2 regions of the Pseudoalteromonas sp. T1lg24 genome follow, and region 1 is predicted to be linked to the other one. Evidence: predicted binding sites of a transcription regulator. Region 1 holds the regulator's gene; the other holds the start of a gene.
What was found. The regulator MetJ, encoded in region 1, represses methionine synthesis genes. The targets are predictions, from matches to a motif close to TAGACGTCTAGACGTCTA.

Region 1 (3,197 bases):
TGATACAGGTGGTCGTGTTGATCGCTTCAACAAGCGTTTTGGCGCGCTTTCAAGCAAAAAATAAGAGCTGTTTTAGTTCTTTCAAAAAAGCACCTAAGGGTGCTTTTTTTGTATCTAAAATTTAATATGAATTTTTGTCATGTTATATGGTTTTTCTATGTCTTTTTATTCTAAATAGATGGCTATATACTGGATTATAGATAGCTTCAATATTCATTATTTTTACTATCTGTTGGCAAAATAGTATCTGTCGAGTGTAAAAAAATAGATGGTTGTGAATCTGGTCGGATCTGAATTAACTTCAATCTGGTAATGATTTAGCAGAAAATATCCACAAGCCTATTGTTGTAAATTCAACTATGGTCTTAGGTTAAGATATAACCGCATTTAACTTCTATTTACTCTAAATGCCGTACTATTAAACCAGTATCTCTCACTTTTAACATCGTAGGATAAGGCACGCATGTCTGACATAAGAGAAAAAGCGCTACAATACCATTCTGAACCCGTTCCTGGAAAAATCAGCATCGAATTAACCAAACCAGCAGAGACAGTTAATGATCTTGCATTAGCTTATAGTCCTGGTGTTGCTGAACCGGTTCGTGAGATCGCAGCGGATCCGAACAATGCATATAAATATACTGCAAAGGGTAATATGGTCGCTGTTATCTCAAACGGTACTGCAATTTTAGGTTTAGGTAATTTAGGGCCGCTTGCATCAAAACCTGTTATGGAAGGTAAGGCGTTATTATTTAAGCGTTTTGCTGGTTTAGATTCAATTGATATTGAAGTTAAGCACCGTACTACCGAAGACTTTATTAATACTGTAGAAAATATTGCAGATACTTTTGGTGGTATTAACCTGGAAGATATTAAAGCGCCAGAGTGTTTTGAAATTGAAAAAGCGCTTATTGAACGTTGTAGTGTGCCAGTATTTCATGATGACCAACATGGTACCGCGATTGTAACTGCGGCGGGCATGCTGAATGCGTTAGAGATCCAAGGTAAAAAGTTAAAAGATGCATTAATTGTATGTTTAGGTGCAGGTGCAGCAGCAATTGCATGTATGGAGCTGTTAATTAAATGTGGTGCACAACGTGAGCACATTTATATGCTTGATAGAAAAGGGGTTATTCATACGCGTCGTGATGACCTAAATGAATACAAAATGTTGTTTGCAAACAATACAGATAAGCGCACCTTACAAGATGTTATTGAAGAAGCAGACGTATTTGTAGGTGTTTCAGGTCCTGACTTATTGGCTCCTGAAGATCTAAAATTAATGGCAGATAAGCCTGTGGTATTTGCATGTTCTAACCCTGATCCTGAAATTAAGCCCGAAGTGGCGAATGCTGCGCGCAATGATTTAATTATGGCAACAGGTCGTTCAGATTACCCTAACCAAGTTAACAACGTATTATGCTTCCCATTTATTTTCCGCGGTGCGCTTGATGTGCGCGCAACAGCGATTAATGACGAAATGAAAATTGCGGCGGTAAATGCGATTCGCGAAATTGCTAAAGAGCCAGTACCGCAAGAGGTATTGTCAGCGTCTGGTGAATCAAGCCTTGAATTTGGTAAAGATTACATTATTCCTAAGCCAATGGATCCGCGTTTGCTTCCGCGAGTAGCACGTGCGGTTGCAGAAGCTGCGGTTGAGTCAGGCGTTGCGCAGATTGAAATGCCAGAAAACTACATGCTTTAACTTGGTTAAAAGCAAAAAAAACCTCAGCAATTGCTGAGGTTTTTTTTATTCATCTTCAAGCTCTGGAACCGGTAAGCCGCGTTCAGCAAGAATTTCTTTTACCCTTTGCGGAATATGCTCAGGATTATCTTTTCTCAGATCTTCATCGTCAGGCAATGGCTGACCTGTAAACGCATGCAAAAATGCTTCACACAGTAGTTCGCTATTGGTTGCATGACGTAAGTTATTTACTTGTCTACGAGTGCGCTCGTCTGTCAGTACTTTCAATACGTTAAGTGGGATAGATACGGTAATTTTTTTCACTTGTTCTGATTTTTTACCGTGTTCTGCATATGGGTGAATATATTCACCGTTCCATTCAGTTGCCATAAAGTGTACTAGCCTATATCTGTTACGATTTAATTTTGACGATAGCCTGTATATTAAGAGGCAAAATTTTATCGTTTTAAAATATATAGTCAAATATCATTTATTTGGCTATATAGACGTGTAAAAGTTTTGACTTCCATTGTTTAGTGGTTTAACCTTTTAGACGTCTAAACATCTAAGTGACAGAGTTATGAAGCAGAACAAACAAACAACCCTTGCTGTTCGCAATGGCATTACCGCAGATAAACATCATGGTGCGGTTGTTCCACCATTATATTTATCGACGACTTATTCGTTCGCCGATTTTGATAAAAAGCGTGATTATGATTATGGCCGTAGCGGCAATCCTAATCGCGATATTTTGGCTGATACGCTTGCTAAGCTAGAAGGCGGTGAAAAGGGGATTGTAACTGCAACAGGTATGGCTGCTGTTCACTTATGCACACAAATCTTAACACCAGAAGATACTATTTTAATTCCTCATGATTGCTATGGCGGCAGTTACCGTTTATTCACGAGCCTTGAAAAACGCGGTTTATTAAAAGTAGCGGTTGTCGACTTTACACAAGCGTCTTGCTATGAGCAGATTAAAGCAATTAAACCTAAGCTAGTGTGGATTGAAACGCCAAGTAACCCAGTTTTACGTTTAACTGATATTGCCAAAGTAGTGGAAGTTTCTCACTCGGTAGGGGCGTTAGTGGGAGCTGACAACACGTTTTTATCTCCAGCATTACAAAACCCAATTTCATTTGGTGTAGATATTGTTATCCACTCAACCACAAAATACATTAATGGCCACTCAGATGTTGTTGGTGGCGTGGTTATTACACGCACTGCGGAGTTAGGCGAAGAGCTCGCTTGGTGGGCAAATAATATTGGTATTACAGGTGCGCCATTTGATGCGTATTTAACGCTGCGTGGTATTCGTACTTTAAATGTACGTATTAAACAGCACCAAGAAAACGCATTTGCTATCGCACGCTATTTAGAAATCTGTGAGCATGTAGAGAAAGTTTATTACCCAGGTCTTGAAAGTCATCCACAACATGATTTAGCAAAAGCACAGCAAAAAGGTTTTGGTGGCATGGTGAGCTTTAGTATTAAAGGCACAATTGAAGATACG
Region 2 (3,197 bases), on a different contig from region 1:
CGCATTAATATGCTCAGGCGTGGTGCCACAACAGCCACCAACAATATTGATAAAGCCCGACTCTGCCCAATCAATAATTTCTTTTGCCATTTCGTCCGCTTCTAAATCGTATTCACCAAATTCGTTCGGTAGGCCTGCGTTGGGGTGAACCGATACAAAGGTTTCACACACACGCGATAACTCTTCTACATATTGGCGTAGTAAATCTGGCCCAAGGGCACAGTTAAGGCCAATTGAAATAGGCTTTATATGACGAATAGAATTGTAGAATGCCTCGGTTGTTTGGCCCGATAAAGTTCGGCCCGATGCATCAGTAATGGTGCCTGAAATCATTACGGGTAAAGTAACGCCTGCGCGCTCGAATGCTTCTTCTACTGCAAAAGCCGCTGCTTTTGAATTAAGCGTATCGAAAATAGTCTCAATCAGAATTAAATCTGCACCACCTTCAATCAATGCCAGTGTTGATTCAATGTAGGCTTCAACGAGTGCATCAAAGGTAATGTTTCTAAAACCAGGATCGTTTACATCTGGTGAAATAGAGCAGGTTTTTGATGTTGGACCAAGCACACCGGCTACATAACGCGGTTTTGTTGGGTCTTGTGCTTCAAATTCATCACACACTTTACGCGCCAGTTTTGCCGATTCAAGATTGATTTCACGGCTTAAGCTTGCCATTTCATAATCTTCCATTGAAATGGTAGTCGCGTTAAAGGTATTGGTTTCAATAATATCAGCGCCTGCCGCAAGGTATTCACGATGAATTTGTTCAATGATCTGTGGCTGGGTTAAACTAAGTAAGTCATTATTGCCCTTAACTAACACATGCCAATTTGCAAAGCGTTCACCGCGGTAATCTTCTTCTTCCAGTTTGTATTTCTGGATCATGGTACCCATTGCACCATCAAGAATATGAATACGCGCTTTTAATGCAGCGCTTAGCTGCTGTGATTTATTCGGCATAGTTGTTAGTCCTTACGTCTTGGCTGACTAAATTAATATCGTATGGCGTGGTTTGATAAACGTAGTAGTTTAACCAATTTGAAAATAATAAAAAGGCATGGCTCTGCCAAGTTTTACTTGGCTTGGCGCTGGCATCATCATTAGGAAAATAATTATTTGGTTTAGGCGCATTCTGATCTTTTTCTAGGTCGCGTAGATACTCTTTTTTCAAAGTATCTGCATCGTATTCTGGGTGACCAGTTAAATACACCTGCGAACCAGATTTATTCTTAATTAAAAACGCACCGACCTCTGGCGATCCTGCAATTACTTCAAGCTGGCTGTGGTTTGCAATATCCGCCTCATTAATATGACCATAACGCGAATGTGGCACTAAGAATTCATCGTCAAAACCGCGTGTTAACGCTGCATGTTCAAAGTAACGCAAATGTTTAAATACACCACACAGCTTTTTCGCTTTAAGTTTGCGCTTTAATCCATAGTGATGAAATAGCCCTGCATGAGCGGCCCAGCAAGAGAATAAAGTAGACGTTACATGCTGTTCAGCCCAGTCGAATATCTCTTTCAACTCTTGCCAATAAGCAACATCGCTATATTCAAGGTGTGCCAATGGCGCGCCAGTCACAATCATGGCATCGTAGTTTTCGTTTTTAACTTCTGAAAAATACTTATAGAACATATCAAGATGTTGCTCAGAGGTATTTTTGCTACGGTGAGTATCTAAACGCAGTAACTCCACATTTACCTGCAGCGGTGAATTAGCCAGTAAACGAATAAACTGTACTTCAGTCTCAACCTTATTAGGCATCAGGTTTAAAATGGCTAATCGCATTGGGCGGATCTCTTGTGTTTGCGCACGGCTTTGTGGCATTACAAACACATTTTCTTGCCTTAATGTATTAATGGCGGGCAATTGATCGCGCACTGTGATTGGCATCATTTAATCCTTATTACTATGGTAAATTGGGTTTAACCTGACGCTAATTATGAACGGATAGCCGGAAATATCAAGCTCTAGATGTTTAGATGTCTATTTAAAGTTTACGTAAAAAATACACCAACCGTACTTCTACCAACAAACCCACCTCGCATTTCATAATCAGTGCTTTGTAAAAGTCACTATTACACCCTCATCGTTTAAACCAACTTTTGAGTAATACAGTTGATTTTAATAATTTTTTACATTTTTCGAATAACAAATGTTGCGACAAATAAAAAACACCATTAGGATCGAATGAAAATCAATATCATTTGCATTATAATGAGCTTTTTAGCAATTATCCCAATCTGGCTTGGATGCCTAGCCTGTTACTTAGGCAGTGAAAAACAACTACTGCTCAGTAAACCAATGAATAAATCTATTGCTAATTTTTTATTAGTTATTGGTTATGTTATTGGTGTTGCCATTTTCTCGCTGTCTTTTGCGCTTGCATCTTCGCTACTGGCTGCCTTTGTCACATTAATGCTTGCGCTGGTAAGCCACACAATTTTAAGCACTTATACAACAAGCATTTGGCGTTTCAATACAAGCGTTGTGGCATCGCTATTGGTATTAGCGGGGGTGAGCTATGTGGCCTAAAACACTGATTGGCTTCTTTTTGGGTCTTTTGTTATCAATCTCAATCGTGCTCAATTTAAATTTGATTTTGCCATTAGCAGAAGACGTTAGGCTTATTTCAGGGCTAGTGTTGGCATTCCCTATTTGGGCAGGCGTACTGGTGTGGAGTTACGCATTTGAAAAAGCACGCAAAGCTGCCAAAAACATTAGCCTTGTTCTTATCCCCTCTTGCTTACTCAACGTTATTCTTTTGATGAGTCAATAATAATGAATAATAAAACTCTGAAATCATTAACTAACGCACATGCATGGATTGGCCTTGTTATATCCATCGTCTTATTTATTGTATTTTTTGCCGGTTCAATTAGCTTATTTCGCGAAAACATTGTGGCATGGGAAAAACTACCAATACATGCAAATCAAACGGTATTCTCAGACTCTCAAAACGTAAGTTACGATAACGCTATTGCAACCATTAATAAGCACTATGATGTATATGTCGACCACAGGTTTTATTTATTACCGCCAACAGAACATTCACCGTACATAGAAGCGTACTTTGCAAAAAACATTGAAGGTACCGACCCAAAAACAGGAGAAGATCATAGCGATGTGCATATTATGCTGGATGCTCAGAGCGGCGAAATTATTGGCAATGCCGATACCGTGGATTTTGGTA

Region 2: C2M30_RS01860 (homoserine O-succinyltransferase) is a predicted target of MetJ. The motif match lies at 1,976-1,993, and genes of this name have one in related genera.

What each region holds. Positions count from the first base shown of each region.
Region 1 is NZ_PQCB01000001.1:157,309-160,505, reverse strand. Features, by position in the region: gene rpmE (50S ribosomal protein L31) at 1-64, shown strand, start outside; gene C2M30_RS00680 (malic enzyme-like NAD(P)-binding protein) at 464-1,705, shown strand; gene metJ (met regulon transcriptional regulator MetJ) at 1,751-2,074, opposite strand; gene metB (cystathionine gamma-synthase) at 2,265-3,197, shown strand, end outside.
Region 2 is NZ_PQCB01000004.1:116,349-119,545, reverse strand. Features, by position in the region: gene C2M30_RS01865 (homocysteine S-methyltransferase family protein) at 1-960, opposite strand, end outside; gene C2M30_RS01860 (homoserine O-succinyltransferase) at 950-1,897, opposite strand; gene C2M30_RS01855 (hypothetical protein) at 2,195-2,539, shown strand; gene C2M30_RS01850 (hypothetical protein) at 2,529-2,783, shown strand; gene C2M30_RS01845 (PepSY-associated TM helix domain-containing protein) at 2,786-3,197, shown strand, end outside.